Regions from separate parts of the Paenibacillus rhizoplanae genome, predicted to be linked through region 1. Evidence: riboswitches for the same ligand, from Rfam matches in the RefSeq annotation. Region 1 holds a riboswitch; each other region holds the start of a gene.

The links. A riboswitch is a leader RNA that binds a small molecule or an ion and turns the genes downstream of it on or off. The one in region 1 is predicted to bind cyclic di-GMP.
Region 2: another riboswitch for cyclic di-GMP. It lies ahead of ACFSX3_RS27015 (PA14 domain-containing protein); the one in region 1 lies ahead of ACFSX3_RS17480 (anti-repressor SinI family protein).
Region 3: another riboswitch for cyclic di-GMP. It lies ahead of ACFSX3_RS09755 (thiamine pyrophosphate-binding protein); the one in region 1 lies ahead of ACFSX3_RS17480 (anti-repressor SinI family protein).

What each region holds. Positions count from the first base shown of each region.
Region 1 covers NZ_JBHUKY010000030.1:48,971-57,054, forward strand. Annotated here, with positions in the region: gene ACFSX3_RS17455 (hypothetical protein) at 251-1,576, shown strand; gene sipW (signal peptidase I SipW) at 1,578-2,180, shown strand; gene ACFSX3_RS17465 (TasA family protein) at 2,280-2,876, shown strand; gene ACFSX3_RS17470 (TasA family protein) at 2,916-3,506, shown strand; gene ACFSX3_RS17475 (helix-turn-helix domain-containing protein) at 3,766-4,098, shown strand; gene ACFSX3_RS17480 (anti-repressor SinI family protein) at 4,244-4,387, opposite strand; cyclic di-GMP riboswitch class I at 4,422-4,525, opposite strand; gene ACFSX3_RS17485 (2-oxoglutarate dehydrogenase E1 component) at 5,021-7,888, shown strand; gene odhB (2-oxoglutarate dehydrogenase complex dihydrolipoyllysine-residue succinyltransferase) at 7,948-8,084, shown strand, end outside.
Region 2 covers NZ_JBHUKY010000068.1:161,286-169,369, reverse strand. Annotated here, with positions in the region: gene ACFSX3_RS27020 (glycosyl hydrolase) at 1-256, opposite strand, end outside; gene ACFSX3_RS27015 (PA14 domain-containing protein) at 449-2,764, opposite strand; cyclic di-GMP riboswitch class I at 2,779-2,859, opposite strand; gene ACFSX3_RS27010 (sugar phosphate nucleotidyltransferase) at 2,997-4,370, opposite strand; gene ACFSX3_RS27005 (UDP-glucose dehydrogenase family protein) at 5,398-6,738, opposite strand; gene ACFSX3_RS27000 (glycosyltransferase) at 6,743-7,843, opposite strand; gene ACFSX3_RS26995 (glycosyltransferase family 4 protein) at 7,946-8,084, opposite strand, start outside.
Region 3 covers NZ_JBHUKY010000020.1:8,837-16,920, forward strand. Annotated here, with positions in the region: gene glpK (glycerol kinase GlpK) at 1-292, shown strand, start outside; gene ACFSX3_RS09740 (3-oxoacyl-[acyl-carrier-protein] synthase III C-terminal domain-containing protein) at 395-1,387, opposite strand; gene ACFSX3_RS09745 (hypothetical protein) at 1,525-1,875, opposite strand; gene ACFSX3_RS09750 (carboxymuconolactone decarboxylase family protein) at 2,027-2,407, opposite strand; gene ACFSX3_RS09755 (thiamine pyrophosphate-binding protein) at 2,457-4,070, opposite strand; cyclic di-GMP riboswitch class I at 4,218-4,314, opposite strand; gene ACFSX3_RS09760 (methyl-accepting chemotaxis protein) at 4,816-6,066, opposite strand; gene ACFSX3_RS09765 (helix-turn-helix transcriptional regulator) at 6,141-7,094, opposite strand; gene ACFSX3_RS09770 (SDR family NAD(P)-dependent oxidoreductase) at 7,232-8,074, shown strand.

The DNA of each region.
Region 1 (8,084 bases):
CCCTCACCTTTCTCCGCTCCTCCCAGCCACGCCCGCCGACTGTTCTCTATAAAGAACATTTGTGAAAAACAGCGATAACCGCAGTTACAGCGAGATATCCCACTCAATTCGTACTTTATTGCGAACATTTCGCTGAAATTAACATTTTTCTTTTCCAAGCGGCGCAGTGTATGATTTGCTTACGAGAACGTTCTTTATAAAGAACGAATATAACGAATAACTCATTAGCAAGTTGAGAGGGGGCTTAGCTATGTACCCCAGATCTGCCAAGCGGCGCAAACGAAAAGCCAGGAATCTCGGCCTGCGGATTCTGCAATCAGGTATGGCGGTATCCGTGCTTCTGATGTACACCTCGGGCCAGATCGGCAGTACCTATGGAGAGTTCAAAACCTCCCAGGAACAGATCAGCTCCATCGGACTGTGCTCGGTATTCCCGGGTCAGATTGAACAGCTGCTATCGGAATTCAGCGGGCACCTAAGCACCCTCATGGAGCTGAAATCTTCCCTTGGCAGCCATAGCATCAGTGGAGTGTACAACACTTCTGTCGCTACCGGAGAGCTATCGCTTACGGAGCTGGATCAGGCGGCTGGCGAACTCTCGGCTGAGCTCACTCAAGCTGGCAGCGAGATCGACCTATTGGAGAAGCAACTGAGCTTCAATGGGATGGTCTGGCAACAAATTTTGCAGGAAATTGGCCATGCAGCGGCCATTCTGCACAAGCTCGGAGGATATATGGTGAATCTCGACCCTAACTGTCTGGAAATCCGTGACGCACAGTTCTTCGACCAGCTTCAGGAGAGTCTTCATCAAAGCGGGATTCTATCGGAATCGCTGGCAGAGACGTTAAGCGGAATTATGCATTACCTTGGCACGATCCATGATATCGGCGGATCATTGCCCACCGGCAATCCGGACCGTGTCTTGCTCCGGGAGGATGACTACAGCTTCCCTGCTGAGGAGCCTATCCTCTCGTTCGTAACCAGCGCCTATCAGGCAGATTCGCAGGTATCCCCCGCGCTGCTGAACACGTATGAGCAGATGAATAGCGAATTAACGGCGTCCAAAGATACCCTGTCCTCCACCATCCACACCTTGCAGGAACGGCTGGCAGAGATCGCTGAAGCCAAGACGGCCCTTGAGGACAAAGCAAAGGCACAGCAAGAGGAAGAGGAACGCCTGGCGCTTGAAAAGGCCGATAAATCCAGAGCGGAGGAAGCCGAACGGCTCGCCTTAGAGAAGCAGAAGGCTGCTGACGAAGCGCTGAAGCTGAAGCTGGAGCATGAACAAGCCCAGAACCAACCGGCCGCAACCAGTCTTCCTGACAAAAGCCAGCCGGGAGAGCAGCCCGCTCCCACAGCTCCTGTACAGGACAATCCAGTCCCCACAGCTTCAGCAGCAGCAGAGGTTATTGCTCCGGCTGCCACTCCGGCGCCTGAGATTCTTTTACCGGAAGCGACTCCAGATTATGAACCCGGCAGCGAAATTCCAATTCCGGGCACTGTGATAGACGGCGGGCAGCCTGCTCCTACAGCTACACCGGCTCCACAATCTGAACCCAGCAAAGGCGGCGAATAAGATGCGCATCCGAAAAATAGTCAATACGATAATTTCCACTCTGATTCTTATAGTGTTCCTGGTGCTAATCACAGCCGTTGTCATCTCCAAAGCCTCCGGCGGCGAGCCCACCTTCTTCGGCTACCAGATCAAGACGGTATTATCCGGCTCCATGGAGCCCGGCATTCAGACCGGTTCCATTGTGGGCATTAAGCCGGGCGGGGACATGAGCCGGTTCCAGAAGGGCGATGTGATCACTTTTTTGAATCCCGATAACATTCTGATCACCCACCGCGTGGTCGCTGCCGAGCTGAACAGTGCTCTGGGGGAAGCCAGCTACACTACCAAGGGCGACAATAATGATTCAGCCGACACCGCCGCCGTCAGCTCCACGAATGTGGTAGGTGAGTATACCGGCGTAACCGTCCCCTATGTGGGCTATGCCATGAGCTTCGCAGTCTCCAAAGCCGGAAGCGTAGTGCTGATGATTATTCCCGGACTGCTTCTGCTCCTCTACGCGCTGTATTCTTCATGGAAGGCCGTTGCGGCACTGGAAAAGAAGAACGTCTCGTCTTCCGCAACCAGCGGCGGCGGGCCGGATACTTTGACTGACCTCATACAATGATCGATTGTCCTCTCCCGTTTACGAAACGTGGAGCCACAATACAGCTTGCCGGAAGCACCGGCTATGCACAAAGCAGACTCATAAGAGAGGGATGAACAAATGAACGTCAAAAAAACATTAGGTCTCGGCGTTGTATCGGCAGCATTAGGCTTGACCCTGGTCGGCGGAGGCACCTTCGCTTACTTCAGCAGCACTTCTACTTCCTCAGCTTCTTTTAACAACGGAACCTTATCACTTCAATCTGATCCCTCCGTCATTGTTAATCTCAGCAACCTCAAGCCGGGTGATACCGTCTTACGGGACTTCAAACTCAAAAATGACGGGACACTCAATATTCCCAAAGTGGTACTGCGCACCTCATCCGCCATTACAGACGCTCAGGGAGACAACGGCTCCCACAATTTCAAGGATGATATTATTGTGACCTTCCTCGTGAACAAGGATAAGAAAGAATCGCCGCTCCTGGTCATCTCGCTGGCCGATCTGGAGCAGGAGAGTCCCGATCTGGTGGCCCGGGGAATTGTCGGAGCGATCTTAGGCGGAGAGAAGTCCGGCATTAAAGCCGGTACCTCGGATAACCTGACCATCCAGTTTGCCTTCAAGGAGACCCTCCAGCCGCAGAACTATTATCAGGGCGATACGCTTGCACTGACGCTGAATTTCGAAGCCAACCAGGAAAAAGGCAGTCTCAAATAATTCCACAACAAATCAAACCATTCGAGGAGGAAATAAATCATGGGTATCAAAAAAACATTGGGTCTTGGCGTAGCATCGGCAGCACTAGGTTTGTCTTTAATCGGCGGGGGCACCTTCGCTTACTTCAGCTCCACAGCCACCAGCACGGCAACCTTCGCCGCAGGTACGCTGAAGCTCGGCTCTTCCTTCAATACTCCGGTAGCGCTGACGAATCTGAAGCCGGGAGACTACACCGTCCGCACCTTCACCTTGTCCAATGACGGCACACTGGATATCAAGCTCCTCAAGCTTGCCACCACTTACACCGTGACCGATGCCATGGGCGATAACGCGGGCCAGGATCTCGGAGACCACTTCAAGGTCAAGCTCCTAGATAGTACGTACACCGGCGGTTCACTAAGCGGTCATGTGCTGTCCGAGATCTCCCTGAAGGATCTGAAGAATACCCCCAGCTACGATCTCGTAGCAGCAGGCGTACTGCCAGGAGGGATTGCCGCCGCCGGGTCCAAGACCTTCAAGATCGCTTTCGAATTCGTAGACAACACGCTCGATCAGAACATTTTTCAGGGTGACGGCTTAGCTCTGAACTGGACCTTCGATGCACTTCAAGGACTGGGAGAAGCCAAGTAGGTCAGCAATCCATGAAGACGGCACATCCTTCCCCAACCGGGCCGGGTGTGCCTTTTCCTTTTCTCCCGGCTGCCGGGTTCAATGAATTTTGTCCGATTTGCGGATTTTTGTTATACTTACAAATGGAAACGGCTTTGCTGTCCCTTTAACGGGCGGTGCCGTTTCAGCGAGAAAGATAAGGAGAATGTATAGCGCGAAGCCTATAAATTCTTATCTTTTACCAAAAAGTACGGAGGGCGTTGTAATCGTGTCAGATACTATGGGAAGCCGCATCCACAAACTCCGGCTGGAGAAGGGCTATTCGTTATCCGAGCTTGCGGATAAGGCTGATGTGGCGAAATCATACCTCAGTAATGTGGAACGGAACATTCAATCCAACCCCTCCATTCAATTCATCGAAAAAATCGCTGACGCGCTTCAGGTATCCATTCATGCACTGCTGTATGGCGGGCTGGCAGAGACGGAAGAACAGGCTCTGGACGGGGAATGGTTCCGGCTGGTTCAGGAGGCCATGGCCTCCGGTATAAGCAAACGGGAATTCAAGGAGTTCCTCGATTACCAGAAATGGCGCATGGATCAAAAGGACAACTAGACGTAGTATTGTATGCCGCCGGGAAGACTTCACTTGGCAGGGAGGCCACCTTCGGCGAAGGCATCCTTTCAAAGGCATACAGAAAAGGCACAGCGTACCGGCCGCTGTGCCTTTTCTGTATGTATCCGAACAATGATGACCGCCCTTACATCGCCTGGAGTGCCTTTTCGCTTAGAAACCGGCGGATATCCTCCGCCGCGATCCCCGCCTGCTTGGCAGACATCAGCAAGTCTACCCATTCCAAATCCAGATCAACTGCCTGCAGCTCGTCATTCCCCTGGTTGGACATATCCAAGAAATCTCCTCCTAGAATTTTCGCGTCCCCAGGCAGTCCGGCCATCATAGTAGTATTGCTACTTTGTAGTATTTCTACTTTAGATCCGAGACTTTGTGCCCCTGTCTTTCGGCAGGTTTACCTTTTACTGGACCCTTTCCATCATGAAAGGATCTGGCAAGAATCGATGAAACCGTTCTCCGCAATAACATTATACAAGATCATACGCGATTAGTGTGTCGTTTTCTGGAATTTTTTTATGTTAAAATGTGAGGAAACTTAGCTGAAATTGCCAGCAGGTTATATAAATATTTCCAGTTCCAAGTTCAAACCCTATGTAATAGTTTAAATATACTAAAGGGAACTCTAACCGCCCCGACTTACCGCTGCACGCACCATCGTATAGAGACAATTACCCATTTGTTTATATAACGGAGAGTTATGTGAGTTTTTTCTATTTATGATAGTTCCGTATGAATACTGTAATGAATCATGCCAAATTGCGAACGGATTGACCGAAAGTATGAATTGATTACCCCGCCGGAAAGTAGCACAATAGGATGAGAATGAAACCGCAAACATTTGCAGCTCCGCCAAGTGGCACACTGGATGCCTCGCGTGGAGTTTATCCGTTAGGAGGACCTATTCATGGCAGTCAAAGAGCCCTATAACGACACAGTATGGAGCAAATACTACGGCCCCAACCTGGGCTACATCCAAGAAAGATATGAGCAATTTGTCAAAGACCCCTCTTCTGTTGAACAACATTACCGCGATCTCTTCACCGTATCCGGTCCCCCTCCACTGGCACCCGATGCCGAGAGGGCTCCAAGGCCTGCCGTATCCGCAGATGCGCAGTGGCTCAAGAAGGCTGTCAAGGCCTCGAAGCTGATCGCCAATATTCGTATATATGGCCATATGGCCGCAGACATTGACCCGCTGGAGCGCAGCACGAACCCGATGGCCAAATGGCTGGAGCTGGAGACCTACGAGCTTACCCGCGAGGATCTTAATGCCCTGCCCGCTTCGCTGATCTGGGATAATGCCCCTGCGGATGTGCATACCGCGATGGATGCCGTCCACAGAATGCGCCAGGCCTATACCCAGACCATCGCCTATGAATTCGGGCATGTACATGATGAACGCGAGCTGCGCTGGCTCAACAGCCAGGCGGAATCGATGACTTCCCCTGCCCCGCTTAACAATACGGAGCGCAAGGAGCTGCTGAAGCGGCTGATTCAGGTGGAGCATTTCGAGACCTTCCTGCACAAGACCTTCGTCGGCCAAAAGCGCTTCAGCCTGGAGGGCAATGATGCCCTTGTGCCGATGCTGGATGAGATTGTGCGGGCTGCCGCGCATGACGGCGCAGAGCATATCCTGATGGGTATGGCCCACCGCGGAAGACTTAATGTGCTGGCTCATATTCTGGGCAAGCCTTATGATATTATTTTCTCAGAGTTCCATCACTCGCCGAATAAAGAACTGTTCCCTTCGGAAGGCTCCATGGGCGTGACCTACGGCTGGAGCGGTGATGTGAAGTACCATCTCGGGGCTGACCGTGCCGTCCGCGAAGGCGAGACCGTACGCACCCGGATCACGCTGGCCAATAACCCGAGCCATCTTGAATTCGTCAATCCTGTAGTCGAGGGCTTCACACGCGCCGCACAGGAAGAGCGCAACGCTCCGGGAATGCCTAAGCTGAATACAAGCAAGGCCATGGCTGTGCTGATGCACGGCGATGCCGCCTTCCCTGGAGAGGGCATTGTCGCTGAGACGCTTAATATCGGCAAATTGCAGGGTTATCAGAATGGCGGTACCGTGCATATTATCGTCAATAACCGGATCGGCTTCACCACGGAGAGCGAGGATTCCCGCTCCACCCATTATGCCAGCGACTTGGCCAAAGGGTATGAGATCCCGGTCGTGCATGTCAATGCCGATGACCCTGAAGCTTGTATCGCCGCAGTCCGTCTGGCCAGCGCTTACCGCCATATGTTCAAGAAAGACTTCCTGATTGATCTGATCGGCTACCGCCGCCACGGGCATAATGAAATGGATGATCCCGAGACTACACAGCCGATTGTATACGGCAAGGTGCGGAACCACCCTACTGTATACCGCGCTTATGCAGAACGCCTGGAGCGCGAGAAGGTAATCACAGCCGATGATGTAACGAATATGATTGCCGAGGCAGAGAGCGTCCTTCAGCAGGCCTTCGACCAGATGAAGGAAGGCAAGCAGAAGAATGCGGAGTCCAAAACCGCCGTCGCGCTGGATAACGACAGTCCCCAGCAGCGTCCGACTGCCTTCCCTCTGGCCGGTCTGCAGGAGATTAACCGCGAGCTGCTGCGCGTACCGGCCGGCTTCAAGGTCTATCCGAAGCTGGAACGGATATTGCAGCGCCGCAAGGATGCACTGAATGACGGAGAGCGGGTGGACTGGGCACTGGCAGAGACGCTTGCCTTCGCTACCATCCTGAAGGATGGCACGCCGATCCGCCTCAGCGGACAGGATTCACAGCGCGGCACCTTCGCCCACCGTCATCTGGTGCTGCATGACAGCGAGAACGGGGAACTCTATGCTCCGCTGCATCAGCTGAGTGATGCCGCCGCTTCATTCGGCGTTTACAACAGTCCGCTGTCCGAGGCCTCTGTCCTCGGCTTCGAATATGGTTATAATGTGTTCGCACCGGAGACCTTCGTCATCTGGGAGGCTCAATACGGCGACTTCGCCAATGCCGCTCAGGTCATTATTGACCAGTTCATTTCTGCGGGACGCGCCAAGTGGACACAGCGCAGCAACCTGACAATCCTGCTGCCTCACGGCTATGAAGGCCAAGGACCGGAGCACTCCAGCGGCAGAATGGAACGGTTCCTCCAGCTCTCCGCCGAGGAGAACTGGACTGTGGCCAACCTGAGCAGCGCTGCGCAGTATTTCCATCTGCTCCGCCGTCAGGCCGCGCTCTGCGGACAACCGGATGCCCGGCCGCTGGTTATCATGGCGCCGAAGAGCCTGATCCGTAACACGCGCAGCACCTCAGCCGGAGCGGATCTCGCTTCGGGCATCTTCCAGCCGGTTCTTCCCGAGCCGCTGCTCGGCAGTAAGCCGGAAGCAGTGAAGCGCCTCGTGGTATGCAGCGGCAAGGTGGGCATTGATCTCCAGACGGAGCTTGAGGCCACACGCGGACAGGACTTCTCCTGGCTGCACATTTTGCGCATGGAACAGCTCTATCCGTTCCCGGAACGCGAGATTGGCGCTCACCTTAGCGGCTTCAGCTCTCTGGAGGAGATCGTCTGGGTACAAGAGGAACCGAAGAATATGGGCGGGTGGACGTATGCTGAATCCCGGCTGCGCGCCATCGCACCGCAGAAGGTCACCGTCCAGTACATCGGCCGTCCGGATCGTTCCAGCCCGGCTAGCGGCTACGCAGATGTCCACAGCTTCGAGCAGCGGCGCATTGTCCGGGAAGCCCTGAAATTGAATGCTGCAGTGCAAGCACCTGTACCGTCTTCCTGAGCACAGTAAGGCGGTCATACGATATCACGCACACCACTATATTTGGGGAGGTACGGCCTGTGTCCGAGATAAAAGTACCCGATTTGGGCGAATCGATTTCCGAAGGAACGATCTACAAATGGCTGGTTAAAGAAGGCGACACTGTCGGCCAGGGGGATGTGCTTGCCGAGCTTGAGACTGACAAGGTCAATCTTGA
Region 2 (8,084 bases), on a different contig from region 1:
CATCGGGGCTCTCCAGGTAATCATGCTGGCCGGATATCATCCCCTTGCCACTGAGATCACTGAGATAGCTTAACAGTGCGGAAGCCTCCTTGGAGGCCAAAGGATTAATGGGCTTGTTGATGGAAGCGGGGGCGGCAGGTGCCGTAACCTTGGCGGCTGCGGGCAGACTGCGCCCTTCCCCCCATGGAAGTAATGATAGGATAAGGATCAGAGGAAAAATAGTAGTATATAGCCTGTACTTACGGTAAGTGTTCAATGTAATCTCCTTTCTCCAGCCACACTCTCCGGCAGGGCCCCGGAGGCTGCGCCTACCGGACTGTCTGCCTTTCTATAGCTTAGTAGCCCTGCTGGTAAGCAGGGCCATTAAGAGTGGCTTACAGGATTTATAATTGTAACGTCTTAACCAGTAACAGCGCCAATAATGAACACAGCTGCGGACCTTATGAGCTTAAGAAGCGGACGGGAGGAACAACGCGCTTGCCGGAACGGTACCTTTGGCCTGGCTCGGACTCTGCCACATCAGCCGCGCTTTTGCATCCCCTTGATTCTCATAATACTCTACCTGAATATCATACAGCTCGCCTGCGGTCAGGCTGATGCTGCCCATGCGTTCGGTGCCGCTCTGCTTCACCCAGCTGTCAATCACAAGCTCCCCGTTCACCCGTACGCGGATACCGTCATCAGAAGTGGTATAGATCTGATAAGTCTCCGTGTACAGCGGCTTAATCTTCCCGCTCCAGCGGACAGAGAAGAAGTCTATGCCGACGGTGGCATCCGGCGAACCTTGGCGCCAGTTGAAATCAAGCACAGCATCGGTACGCACTACAGCGGGTTCGCCCGATAGCGTCATGTTATTGAAGTATTCCGCGTACAGTCCATTGGCAGCAGGGACTTCTACCGGCAGATCCATCGGCGTTGCTGTAGGGGAAGGGACGGGAACAGGGGCTGCTGTTGGCGTAGGCACCGGTGTTGGCGTTGGTGTCGGTACTGGCGTCAGTGTTGGTGTTGGCATTGGTGTCGTTACTGGTGCCGGCGTTGCTGTCGGAACTTGCGCTGCTGTCGCTGCTGGTACCGGAGTCGGTACTGCTGTTGCAGCCGGAGCAGGTATGGATGTGTTAATTGTTGAGAAAAGCGCACTTGCTGGTACGGTTCCCTTCACCTGGCTGGGGCTCTGCCACATCAGATGGACATTCGCATCGCCTGCATTCTCGTAATACTCTACCTTGATATCGTACAGTTGCCCGGCAGTCAAGGGTATGCTACCTGTGCGGGCAGTTCCACTCTGCTTCACCCAGCTGTCAATGACGGCTGTGCCGTTCACCCATAAGCGGATACCGTCATCCGATGTAGTATAGAACTGATAGGTCTCACTGTAAGCCGGCTTAATCTGGCCGCTCCAGCGGATCGAGAAGTAGTCTATGCCGAGTGCAGCATTAGGCGTACCCTGACGCCAATTGAAGCTGATGACGTCGTCATTACGTACCATAACCGGCGTCCCCGAGAGCGTCATGTTCTTGAAGTATTCTCCAAGCAAGCCATTCTGAGCAGGCTTATTCTCCGTCTCACCGGAGGTTGGGACCGGCTTCGGAATCGGCGCAACAGTTGGTGTCGGAATTGGCATTGGTGTTGCGGTTGGTGTCGGCGTTACTGTTGGCGTCGGTGTTGGGGTTGCTGTAGGCGTCGGCGTTGCGGTTGGCTTAGGAGCCGCCGCCGGAGCAGACCAGGCCTTATATTGGTCACGGGTTAGTGTGTAGCTGTCATTCATGAAATTCTTGATCGTCGCCGTGCTGTTATTCTCATAGAGCATCTTGCCCCAGTTCATCATGAACACATAATTCTGCTGGGTCAGCTTCAGCTTCGAGATGTTCGGCATTTCGCCGTTCTCGCCGATGCCGATCGGTTTGCCGCCAGCCAGGCTGGTCAGATCATCATGATATTTATTCGAGTAGTCGTTATTATATATATCTGCTGCCAGCACATCCACTCTGTCCGCGCCCGGATAGGTCCGTGCATAGGGATCAGAGTTGGCATTCGGCGCATTCGGGTTCCAAACCCAAATCAGATTATTTAACTGATGAACGTTCACGAACCGGTCATACATAATATTCCACAGGGCTGTAAAATTATCTTTCTTCCCCCACCAGAACCAGCCGCCGTTCATTTCATGGTAAGGTCTCCACAGGATCGGAACCTTAGCATCCCGCAGACTTTTCAGAGAGACAGCTACTTTATCCAGATCGGTAATCAGCGCATTATACTCTGTAGTGCCGGGGGTTACGTATTTGTTGAATTGCGCTTGGGTGATTGACTTCTGCACATTGGACCATTCGTGCTTGGTGCCCGGCAGGTTCTGGTGGAAGGTCATGGCGACAATTCCGCCCGCTCTGGACCAGTTCGTCGCACTCCAGACGATGTTTTTGCGTTGTGCAGCTACTCCGCTCTCACTCTGTCCACCGATGGCTCCAAGCTCATAACCATGTAGTGCTGCGTATTGTCCGCTTGTTCCCTTCAGCTTGTTGCTCAGCTCATCAGGACTCTCGAAATAGTCATGCTGGCCTGTAATGATTCCATTTCCCGAGATATCATACAGATTGTTCAACAGCTTGACCGCCTCAGGGGAGGCATTAGGGTTCACTGGCCCTCCCTCCGAGGAGGCAGCCTTGACGGTGGAAGGGGCGATTCCCAGTCCCACGGGTACAGCAGACAATACCACGGCCAGCGACAACACAGCGCAGAACAAACGAGACTTACGGTAAGTTTTCACAATATTCTCTTCCTTTCGGTAGCCAGGCTGCCACTCTTGCGAAGGCCCTATAGCTTTGCGTCCCTATCTTTCGATTAGGTTTGCCATTGTCGTTTTGGAAGGATCAATCCCTCTTACCTTAAGTATCGTCTCTATGCAAATTTAATGTATAGTAATGTCGAAATTTTCCCAAAAAATAGTTCTTAATGCCTGATTTGAAATTGTAACATTTGGTTAAATAGATAAGTTAGACCTACGAAATGAACTGATGTAGAGCTATATCCTCCCAGTCCAGAGTAATACGAATGTTATCCTCCTCTACGAGCTCCGACCCCGTCTGCACCTCAATGAACTCCACATCGGTAAGAGCAAGAATGGCATGCTTGGTTCCTTCCGGTATCCGCACCACATCTCCCGCCTTCACCGTATGCATCTTCTCATTGATGACAATGCTGGCTTCTCCGCTGATGAAGGTCCAGATTTCACTGCGTTTGTGATGCAGCTGATAGCTGATATTTTTACCTTCATTGATGAAAATCCGCTTGGTCAGCACCTCGTTGCCCTCGTCATATTTCACATAGTCAATCACCTTGTAGTGACCCCAGCGGCGCTCCTCGTACATCGGTCTTTGTTCAAAAGACTTCAGCACTTCCTTGATCCGCGGACTCTCAGTCTTGTGCGTCACCAGAATGCCGTCCGGGCTGGCGGCGATAATTAGATCCTTCGCCCCGATTACCGTAATCGGAATATCCAGCTCGTTAATGAGGCAGGTGCCCTCGGAGTCAGCGGTCACAAAGCCTTTGCCGACATGGTTGCTGGTCATTTCCTCGGTCAGGGTGTTCCAGGTACCCAGGTCCTTCCAGAATCCGGCGTATGGCTGTACGACGATGTTCTCCTCTTTCTCCACCACTTCGTAATCAAAACTGATCGAGGACAGTAGCTTATACTGCTTCTGCAGCTCTTCGTAATTCAGCGGCAGCCCTTTGCGCTGCAGGATATCCAGCAGGTAACCCAGACGGAAGGCGAACACTCCGCAGTTCCAGAGCGCGCCCTGGCTGATCAGCTCCTCGGCCTGCACACGGTCCGGCTTCTCCTGGAAGTGGCTGACCTGCAGGTAACCATTGGCCCCCGCATCTGCGCCGGTTGGAATAATGTAGCCGTATTTCTCCGAAGCATGCTCGGGAACTACGCCCATCAGCGCCAGGTTCGCCCCGCTCACCAGCATGGTGTTCTCCAGCTGCAGCACCGTTTCGAAAAAGGAGGATTCCACGTATGGGTCCACCGGCAGAATCGCCACGGTCTCGCTTGGGGACACCCCCGCGATGGAATACAGATAGGCCGCCGTCAGCGCAATGGCCGGGAAGGTATCCCGCCGCTCCGGCTCCACGATGATCGGCACTTCGCTGCCGAGCTGGCTCTGGATCATCTCCACCTGGCTGCGTCCGGTCGCCAGATAAGAGGACCCGGCCATGCCGTTCTCCTCCAGCTGTCTCCATACCCGTTGTACCATCGATTCCGGTTCACCTGCCGGGCTTTCCAGTACCTTCAGAAATTGCTTGGAGCGTGAATCATTGGACAACGGCCAGAGCCGCTTGCCGGAGCCGCCTGATAGAAGTACTAGTTTCATAGTGAACCCTCCATATCGTATTGTTATTGGGTATTTCTTGTTGCGGAGCTGTGAGTTAAAATCCCGCCTGTTATGAGGGTCGCTGCAAGGAATTTTGGGCTTACGGCCGCTGTTGTCTCCAGATGTTGTTGATTATATTGCTTGCAGCAGATAACATCCGGAGACAAAGGCGGACGCTAACGCTCCTACAGCTCCAAAATTCCTCTCCGCTCCATTTCATAACAGGCTGTGCTTTTACATCCGCTTCGCCCGCAGGCGAAGCTCCCGGCTAAAGATCCGATATTGCCGCTTGTGGTAGCGGCAAGGGGAGCGGGGCGGCCGCTATGCTTGCGCGGCAGCAGTTGAATCCCTGGTTGCCGCCTACTGTTGCGGCGGAGAAAAATTCAAAGGCTCAAAGACTCTTAAGTGCCGCTTGTTCCAAGGCGTCGCCGCTGATTTAGTTAGCGGCTGGAGAGAACAAGAGTATGGGCAATAGAATCCAAGACAATGGGATTCAAGATCGGGATTCAAGACCGGGATTCAAGACCGGGATTCAAGACTCTTGTGCCAAGGGCTCGCCGCACAAGTTCGCGGCGGCAGAAGCTAGTTAGTTAAGTACTGGGCACTTGCTTGTGCTCCTCAGTTGCTCCATTTGGCCCGCACTCAAGAAATCAGGTGCACTAATGCTCCTCATTTGCTCCATTCAGTCTGAATCTGAGAAATCAGGGGCATTTGTGCTCCTCATTTGCTCCATTCGGCCATCATCCGATAAATCAAGGGTACTTATACTCTTCATTTCACCGTGCAGCCCACTTTCGGCGCATTTAATGGGATTTATCCCTCTCATTTCGCCATCCATCCCGCTTTCGGCGCATTTAATGGGATTTATCCCTCTCATTTCGCCATCCATCCCGCTTTCGGCGCATTTAATGGGATTTATCCCACTCAATTCGCCGTCCAGCCCGCTTTCGGCGCATTTAATGGGATTTATCCCACTCATTCGCCGTGCGGCCCACTTTCGGCGTAACGCATCAAGTGGATCGCCGCTCTACACCGCGCCAGCCACGCTGGCGGAGAATCCGCTAAGCCCGCCCATCTGCGGGCGGCCGACGGAGATGTACTCGAGGCCGGTGCCTTCGATTTGCTCTTTGGTATAGACGTTGCGGCCGTCGATCAGCACCTGGCGGCGCATGGTTCCCGCCAGCTGGTGCAGGTTGATCTCCTTGAACTGGCTCCAGTCGGTCAGCAGGCAGACGGCGTCGCTGCCTTCAGCGGCTTCTTCGGCCAGTCCGCACCAGCGGAGCTGCGGGTGATCATATTCCTTACGGAAGTTGTCCGCGGCAATAGGATCATACAGCTTCACAATTGCTCCCTCGGCGACGAGCGCCTCGACGATCTCGCGGGCCGGTGCCTCGCGGACATCATCGGTATTAGGCTTGAACGCAAGCCCCCAGATACCGATTACGGCGCCGCGCAGGCTGCCCAGAGATTCATGCAGCTTGGAGATGATCATGAACCGCTGGCCTTTGTTCACCTCGACGACTGATTTGAGCAGCTTGAACTCATAATCCACATTGCCGGCGATCTGGATCAGCGCATTGGTATCTTTCGGGAAACAGGAGCCTCCATAGCCGATTCCGGCCTGCAGGAAGGTAGATCCGATTCTCCGGTCCATGCCCATCCCCTCTGCCACCTCGGTTACATCAGCTCCTACCTTTTCGCAAATGTTGGCAATCTCGTTAATGAACGATATCTTCGTAGCCAGAAAAGCGTTAGACGCATATTTGATCATCTCCGCGCTGCGGATATCTGTAACGAATACGTTGTCCGTAAATCCCTGATGAAGCTCACGCATCGTCGGCTCCAGCGCCGGATTATCGAGTCCGATGACAATTCGGTCGGGATGAAGCGTGTCGCGGATCGCAGAGCCTTCACGGAGGAATTCAGGGGCAGAGACGATATCGAAGGGATGATTTGTATGGGAGGCGATCAGCTTGCGGATTCGCTCATTGGTGCCAACGGGAACCGTCGACTTGGTCATGATAATCTTGTAGCCCTCCATCGCCTGGGCAATCTCGGTAGCTGCCCCTTCAATGTATCTCAGATCGGCTTCGCCGCCCGGCAGTGAAGGAGTACCTACGGCAAGAATAACGATATCGGAGCGGCGGACCGACTCCTGAAGATCGGACGAGAAGCTTAGCCGGCCCTCGCGCAGATTCATTTCGATCAAGGCCTCAATGCCCGGCTCATAGATGGGGGATTCCATCCGGTTCAGCTTATTGATTTTCTCCTCATCCTTATCCACACAGATGACATGATTCCCGTTCAAGGTGAAGCAGACGCCTGATACAAGTCCTACATAGCCGGTACCAATTACTGCGAGTTTCATAGTTTCATCCTCCTTTTAGGAAATTGACGTAGGCCTGTTCCACATACTGCTTGAACTGAACCATAAACGCCTGCTCATCGAATTTGCGTGCATGGCCCATAATCTGGTCGATATCCCACGCATAGGCCTCCACCTCATCAATAGCCTTAAGCAAATCATCAACTTCCTGGTGCTGGAAAAATACGCCGTTAACGTATGGAATAATCGTGTCCAGCGCTCCCCCGGCCTGATAGGCGATGACCGGTCTTCCAGCGGCATTCGCCTCCAGCGGCGTGATGCCGAAATCCTCTTCCCCCGGGAAAACAAACGCCCGGCACTGGGACATCAGCCCTGTAACTTCCTCATCCTCCAGCCGGCCCAGAAAAGATACATTCCCCTTAGCCATGCCTTCCAGACGCTTCCTGTCCGGTCCGTCCCCGACAATATACAGCTTAAGCCCGTTACGGTTGAACGCCTCCACCGCCAGATCGATCCGCTTGTAGGAGACCAGCCGCGAGACAATCAGATAATAATCTCCAATGTTCGAGGAGCTGCTGAAGCGGGCTGTATTGATCGGCGGGAAGATGACATCGGAATCCCGGTGGTAATAATTCTGAATCCGCGTTTTCACGACAGAAGAGTTGGCGACGAACTGATTTACATTTTTGGAGGTGCGCTGGTCCCAGCTCTTGAGCCGCTGCATATACACCTTGAGCAGTCTTTTAAACAACCCGGAATTCGATTGCCGCTCCATGTACGTGTCATAGTCCCAGGCGAAACGCATCGGCGTATGACAGTAGCACAGATGGAAGGTGGACTCGGGCACCTGGATGCTTTTCATAAAAGCACTGCTGGAGCTAAGGACGATATCATACCCGCTGAAGTCCAAATCGCGGACAGCCATAGGGTAGAGCGGCAGCACCCCTTTGAAATTCCGCTTCACTCCCGGAATGTTCTGCAGCCAGGAGGCGCGGATATCCGCGTCTTTGAGGTTATCGGTCAGGCGGCTTCCGTTAAAAACCGTTGTGAAGATCGGAGCTTCCGGATACATGTGATGAAAGACCTCCACCACCCGTTCCGCCCCGCCCATCTGGATTAAATAATCGTGCGCTATCGCAATTTTCATGTGAATCATCCTCAAAGTTTTTTGGAGCAGCATCATCAAGCAGTGAACGCATGGCTGAAACAGATGTGATGCAAGCCTTAATCATTATCGTGAGCGGGAGGATCAGGTGACAGCCAGCAGACCTTTGTAGTAAGCGACGATGTCCTTGACCGTGTTCTCGATGACAAAATGCTCTTTCACCCGTCTCATTCCATTGTCCGCCATCCGTCTACGCTCTTCGGGATGGTTCAGCATCCAGGTG
Region 3 (8,084 bases), on a different contig from region 1:
GCGCAACAATCTGCTGATGCAGTTCCAGGCTGATATTCTGGGCAGCGAAGTGACACGTACAACCTATGCGGAGACTACGGCACTTGGTGCTGCGCTGCTCGCCGGGCTCACCTCCGGAGTATGGACCCGTGAGCAGCTGGAGAGCTTCAACACCGCCGAGAAGGTCTTCTCGCCGCAGATGGAGCCGGAGGAGCGGGAACGCAGATACGGCGCCTGGCAGGATGCTGTGTCGCGCACGATGGGCTGGGAGAAGCATGAGGGTAAGCGCGAGGCAGACGTTAGAGCAGAGTAGTGGTATAGAACAGAAACGGCCCGCTGGCAGAAACTCTGCAGCGGGCCGTTTTTTTAATTGAAAATATAAGAAATTATATATTTCACACGATAAACGGTAAGATTAGTACTCCATTACAAATGCGACATTCTGCCATCCGGCACCTACGGTCCAGAACAGGACCTTGTCTCCACGTTCAAGCTGCCTTGTAGTGACGGCTCTGTGAAGGGCAATGAACGGGCTGCTGGTCGAGGTATAACCGAACTCGTCGCCTATGTAGACTGCGACCTCAGGGTCAATGCCTATTTTGCCGGAGACCGCCTTGATGTTCGGAAGAGACAACTGTGAGAAGCAGGCAGCCTTGACCGACTCGGGGGCAATCCCGTTGTTGCTTAGCAGGGTGTTGATCGATTCGGAGGCGGCATCCACACAGATGGAATCATCGAACGGTATGAACTTCACATTGAACTCTCCTGCGGCAACACCGGCGCGTCCGAGCTGAGCCAGGCCTTCTGCCGGGAAAAGGGAGTTGCCATACACACAGGTGTCTGTCTGATAGATAGAGTCTATGAAGCCGACCGAATGCTCATCGCGTTCCAGGATGAGCGCGGCAGCGGCATCACCGAAGTTCGCATAATACACCGGATCATTCTTGTCCGCATGCGGCGCTACGTAATCGGAGCCGATGACCAGGGCGCGGCGGATTCTCGGGTTCGCCATCATCTGGCGGCTGACCTGTTCAACCGAAGCGGTCATTCCGGCACAGTTGGCATTGCTATCAATACAGATGGTATGCGAAGCGCCGTTAATCAGGCGGTGAATCATCAAGGAGTTCGTTGGAAATATATATTCAGGGGTCTGGCTTGCATAAGCGATCAGGTCAATATCAGGGCCGGTTAGACCGGTCTTCTCCAGAACATTGCTTGCGGCTTCAAAAGCCATTGTCAGGGAGTTCTCATTCGGGCTGTCGATGCTGTAGCGGTTCTCACGGCCCAGAGTAGCCAGCAGTCCACGGATATCAATACCTTTGTCGTCAAAATGCTGAATGAAAAAGTCATTGCCGATTCTTTTGCCTGGATGGTAGATATCAATGTCCTTAATACGAATCCCAGCCATAGTGTAGACCCCCCAAAAGTTTTGTTGGCTATACTTCCTCGAATATATTCCGCAAACTCGCATCATAAACAGTCAAGCGGACTGGGTGTACTAAGCCGTGAGTTTCAAGCAGATGATTTTGGTTTAAAAAAGATTAACTAAGCTTGTACGGTTGAAGTGATCTCCAGGTTCTCAAGTCCGGCTTTGCGGCCCAGGCGTGCCAGCTGCATTTTGAGGATCGGGTTATTCTCCAGGGTAAGACTTACTTTCTGGAAGCCGTCTGCCTTGAACATGATGAAGCAGCCTTCAAGCAGCGGCACAACATCAGGAGCGGTTACATTCAGCTTGCGGCAGTCGATATCCAGCGCATATTCAGCAGGGGTAATCGGGTTGATGGTCTGCTGGTAAGCCTGAATAGATTTGAGTCCGTCCTCGTTAGAAAAGGTTCCTTCCAGCTCAATATTGATTATTTTCTTCGCAGTGTCTGTCTTCAAAATAAATTGTCCCATGTTGATCTCTCCCTAAGTGTAAGTTTTAATACCTCCAAAATATCGTTCCTGCGACTCTATTCGACAAACCGCAGTTGAATTTGGGATATTTTACCTCTATTATAACCAGATCCGTCTAAAATTCGCAACCAGAAAGTCGAAAATTGTAGAATTATGAAGATTTTTCTCTGATCTCCTCCAGGGTATCCAGCAGCACATTAAAGGCCGAAATCACCCGGGGGGCACCGATACAAGGAACCAGATGCAGCAGCACACCCTTGATCTGCTCAACGGTCATGCCAACACGGAGCGCCATTACATAATGAACACCTAACTGCTCATATTGCCCCATCGTAATCAGAGACGAGATCACCGCAATCTCTTTCCAGTCAGAGCCAATCGTGGTCCGTTGAAAAATATCGCCATAGGCATTGCCCATGATATATTCGGCTAATTCCGGAAAATGCTCTTTGATTGGAGCCAGTGCCTTGGCCCCATAATCTCCAGAGAGATCAGTGAAATGTTCAAGTCCGCTGTTCATGTTCTTGTTCACGCTTTGGCCTCCTGATAGTAGGTTAGTAAAGGTGTGGGATACGGCTTCCTTACGTTAGATCCAGTGTACGGTGGGCCGTAGGAGGCATCTCATCTCGGTCAGTCAACAGCTCAATGACAGCTGCCTTGTTAAGGGCTACAGCTTCGCGGATTGCCGCTTCGAACTCTTCCTGCGTCTCACATCGGAAGCCGGCTGCACCCAGAGATTCGGCGAATTTCACGGCATCCATCGGAACCTCGAAGATCGTACCGTCAATCCGGCCGGTAGTTTTCTCCATGCCCTTGAGCGCCATATCCAGCTGCATATTGTTCACCACGATGAAAATCACCGGAATGTCCTGGCAAACGGCGGTGTTTATTTCAGCTCCGAGCATCATAAAACAGCCGTCCCCGGTAATACAGAAGACAGTCTCCCCGGGTGAGGCGGTCTTGGCGCCGATCGCCATGCCAATTGAATTGCCCATGCAGGCAAAGTAGGCATCGAATATGAAGCTGCCGGGCCTGCGCACATTGAACCATTTCACAGCATTGAAGCCATGGCTGCCGTCATCTACAAACACGCTGCTGTTGTACGGAATCAGATCGCTCATCGTGCTCAATACCGAAGCCAGAGAGAGCCCGTCCAGCACGGGCAGCTCGTCATTGTAAGCATTGGAGATTGTGATTTCATGCTTGGTAACCTCAGAGGAGTCCAGCTTCTGGAGATACAGCGCCAGGTTGTCCCGCAAATCCCCGCCGACAGCGATGGTGGATGAGGACAGTATTTTGCCGACAAAGGTTGGATCTACATCGAACTGGATCAGCTGCTGGGGATGATTCTCCAGCTTGAGGTTGCAGATGGTCATATCGCTGAGACGGGAGCCCAGAACAATGAACAGGTCGCTATTGTTCAGTAATTCATCCCCGTGCGAGGAGCCGCCAACGCCGACAGGACCGTGATAGAGCGGGTGATCATAAGCTATGGCGCCTTTGCCGCCTGGAGAGGTGACTACAGGAATGTTGAAGGTTTCGGCCAGCTGGACCAGTTCCTGATGGGCCCCCGAGCGGTTGACGCCTTTACCGGCAATGATCAGAGGTCGGGCGGATTCATTGATCGCCGAGATAACCCGTTCATAGTTTTGGTAGCTGACCAGCCCTTCGCGTTCCGGCAGAACAATCCGGCATTCCGCGAGCCGCTCTGTCTGCACATCAAACGGAATGCAGAGATGGACCGGACCTTTTTTGTCACCGAGGGCGATGGATAGGGCATGGTTGAAAATCGTGCTGAAGTGATCGCCGCGTTCAACAAGCTTGCTGAAGAGGGTGGCCGGCCGGAACATATCCGCCAAATCAGCCAGATAGGAAGAGGAATCCTGACATTGGGGAATGCCCAGCTCCTTGATGGACTGGTGGCCAGTGATAAAGAGGACGGGAAGATTATTGGCCTTGGCATGCGCTGCTGCGGTGAGCAGGTTCGTTCCGCCCGGACCGGAGGTGCCGAAGGCTACCCCGAGGCTGCCGGTCTTCAGAGCATAACCGCCGGCTGCGAAGCCGGAGCTGGATTCGTGCCGGCCGGGAATAAACTGAATGCCATAGTCAACCATTTTCAAAGCGATGGGGCAAATAGACTTGCCAATGATTCCAAAAGAATGTGTCACTCCTAGATTACGTAATGCTTCCGCCATATAATCTGCAACTGTCTTCAGAACATCCACCCCGCAAGTTGTTATTTGTATACGTCAGCAATAGAAAACCTGTACTCAAAAATAGGAGCACAGGCCTGTTGCACGAATCACCATAATCAAACGCGAAACCTAAGGCGTTCACAGTTTTTCAGCAACCTGGCTGTCATGATCCCACTTCAGAAATGAGACTGTAGATCCATGGCTTTGCGTCATTCCCTTTCGGTGAATTTTGCCGGTATGCGGTTATAAATTAAGCAAAGGAGAATTTTCCTTTACAATATATTCCTTGCTCCTCTTTTGTCAATAACCCTTGTGAGAAGAAGCTCGGAATTTAGCGAATATTCAGGAGTAAAAATCGCTAGATATTTGGATTTTCAAACTTTTGAAAATGGTTGTCTCTGGAAGACTAAAGTCTTAAAATGCAAATGAATATTAAGGGCTATAATTTTGGAAAGTGAGCACAAAGCCTCATTGCATCCCGGGTTCGCTGCAAAACGTTATGATTTTATGAGAAATACAGGATTGAAATATCTGTTAATAGGTCTTAAGTATTGGCGTGGTGGAGAGTCTGCTACTAGTTAAGCTATGGTACTAGAACATTTATAGTAAAGAAGTGCAAAACAGGATTCTTCGTGTTATGCACAATTTCAACAATTTGTGAATATTACATAACACTCTTTGTTCTGCCCAAAAAAAGAGACACCTCCCGCAGAAAATTCCGCAGGCGTGTCTCTTTGTGCCGAGGCTAAAATTTGAAAATATGAATCGTTTTTTGCAGATTGAAGACTGCGGAGGTCATCTTCTCTGTCTCCTCAGCTACGGATTGCAGCGCGTGAATCTGTTCGTTCATCGCTGCGGATACCTCTTCGGTCCCTGCGGCGGTCTCCTGGGTGATGGCTGAGATATTCTCGATCGCCCCGGAGATCTTGAGCGCGCTCTCCAGCATAAGATCACTCTCTGCGGAGAAGGAGGAGATCTGCTCGGTTATGTATTGGACGCTATGTACAATTTGAGCAAAGATATTGGCCGTCTCCGTTATCATCTCATTCTGTACCTGGACTACCTCTTCGTTGATGGCGATGTTATCAATGGCCTGCTTGATATCCGCTTCAATGCTGCGTACCAGCCCGAACACCTCTTTGGTTGAAGCGGTGGATTCCTCGGCCAGTTTGCGCACCTCCTGGGCAACGACAGCGAAGCCACGGCCATGCTCGCCTGCACGGGCGGCTTCAATGGAGGCATTGAGTGACAGAAGGTTGGTCTGTTCAGCAATTTCGGTAATCGTCTTGGTAATCATCGTAATGCCGCGCGCGTTCTGCGACAGGGCTTCGATCGTATCCGCCACCTTCTGGGTAGCCTGGATGTTCTTGCGCATGCCTTCAGCTTGGGTATCCACCGATTGCCGTCCCTGTTCAACCAATTCCAGCGTATGTACAGAGCGTCTATTCATTTCCTTGGTGGAATTCGTATAATTGGAGACTTTGGTTTCGATATCCTTGATCGATTCGGTCATATCAGCGATATCCACCGAGATCTCGTTAGCACCGAGAGCCAGTTCATTGGAGGAGGAGGCCACCTGTGCCATTACAAACTTCAGGTTCTGATTCTTGTCTTCAATCCCGCGGCTGGCGTCCATAACCTGACGGGTAATCTGTGAGGCATCGGTGAGAATTTTTTTGAGCTTGTCAATCATGGTGTTGAAGGAGCGGCTAATGTCGCCCATGGAGCCATTCTCGTCGGCACGGCTGGTGAAGTCGCCTTTGGCAATCGTGTGCGTCACATTGGAGATGTCCTCGAAAGAAGATGTAAGCGTTCTCTCGATAAAGCGCGCAAGCGGGTAAGTCAGTGCTGCCAGGACTGCGACAAGAACAATGCCGATCAGCAGCCTGTCCATAAGGATTAGCGTGATTAAGACAGGAACAGCGAATAAAGCGGCAACCAGGTAACATCCGGTGACGATTTTTTGTTTCAACGGCAGCTTGTTCATCCAGTCCATAATGTAAAGTTCCCCCTATAAATAATAATGTGTATTGTAATATTATAGGGGATACTAGTGCATTTGGTCTATTATTAAAAATCGTATAATGCTGCCGCTTCACGCAGAGCCGAAGCAACCGTATCCGCAAGCTCAGGCGGTGCGGTCACCTTGATGCCCTGACCCAGGGACAGGATGATCCGGCACGCAGATTCCGGCGTGTTGAACTCGGCCTCGGCCCTGATCCAACTCGGGGCTTCAGAAGGCTCCTGGTGCAACAGAGTGACGTATCGCTCCTTCTGCAGCTCCTTCATCGTGAGATCCCTGACAAGCAGGCTGGCGGGGTACCTGGGCAAGGCAGACTTGAACGCGGCGGTGGAGGCCTCCCAATAGTGTGGCAGGTCGAAATCCTCCGGCTGCTCAAAAGACTCCTCTGTGACTTTGGCCTCAGTGATTCTGGAGACCCGGTAAGTCCTCAGCTCGCCATCATGCCCCGCGACCAAATACCAGACGCCGCGCTTGACTACCAGCCCCAGCGGTGCAACCAGCCGCTCGGCAGTGTCCTCCCCGCGCAGATAGGTGATTCGCACCTTGCAGTTCTCCCATAAGGCTCCTTGCAAAGCGGATAGGGAGGGATAGGTCTCCCCGGAAGGATGCCACCCGGCTCCGTCGATGTGAATCCGCTGGCTGAGGAAGCTGAAGGGGGTGACGGGCTGCCTGGTAGCGACGGCTTGCAGCTTGCGGGCGGCCGAGGAGAACTCCTCCTGAATACCCAGAGCGCGCAGAATCGCCGGATCAGCGGGTACGAGCAGCGCGGCAATCTCCTTGGTGTTCATTCCGGTCAGGGAATTCCGGTAGCCTTCCGCCAGCTTCCAGCCGCCTTCCCGGCCTCGCTCCGCCAGCACGGGGATGCCGGAGAAGCTAAGTGCCTCCATATCCCGGAAGATCGTCCGTTCGGATACCTCCAGCGTTTGTGCCAGCTCCCGGGAGCTGATTTTGCCGCGGCTCTGTAAAAGTTGAACGATAGTGATCAGACGGTCTGCTCTCATTCGGAGGCCTCCCTGAATTTATTATTTGATTATATATGTCAGTGGTTGTCATGTATAAGGTCTATATTAGACAAGAGTACGGATTAGCGCAAATGATCTTCTAATCCGGGCATGATAGATGAAAGGGAGCGGATCAAATGACAAATCTGCAAGGGCAAGTGGCATTGGTTACAGGAGGGAGCAGGGGAGCGGGCAGAGGCATTGCGCTGGAGCTGGCGAAGGCAGGTGCCTATGTATACATTACAGGCAGGAATGCTGGTACACCGCAGGAGCAACATGCGAGGACGCTTGAAGGTGTGCTGGCTGAGATCCGCCGGTCAGGCGGGGACGGAGCCGTGATCCGCTGTGATCATACCAATGACAGTGAGACAGAAGCTGTAATCCGGCAGATTAGCGCAGAGCAGGGCAGATTGGATATCTTGATTAACAATGTCTGGGGAGGCAACAATTTGCCGATCCGGAATAATCCTTTTTGGGAGCTGCCTACGGAACATTGGGACAATATGTTCACTTCAGGTGTAAGGGCGCAGCTGATGACCAATTATTATGCCATTCCGCTGATGCGCAGCGAAGGAGCGGGGGCGGGTAAATTAATCGTCCATACGACCTTCTGGGATGAGTATAAGTACACTGGTAACTTCTATTATGATTTGTCCAAAAATGCGCTGGTGCGCATGGCCTACGGGTTGTCTCTCGAACTGGCAGCGGATGGCATCGCGGTGATCCCCGTCTCTCCCGGCTGGATGCGGACCGAGCTGGTCCTGGACAGCTTCGGCACAGATGAGGAGCTCTGGACAGAGGAGGAGGGGCTAAGGACGACTGAGTCAACAGCCTATGTCGGACGCGCAGTTGCAGCGCTTGCTGCTGATCCTGAAGTGATATCCATGACGGGTACTCCCCAGAAGGTAGGGGACCTGGCACGGAAATACGGCTTTACGGACACCGATGGCCGGCAGGTGCCAGCCTACCGGATGTCATAGTAAAACGCAA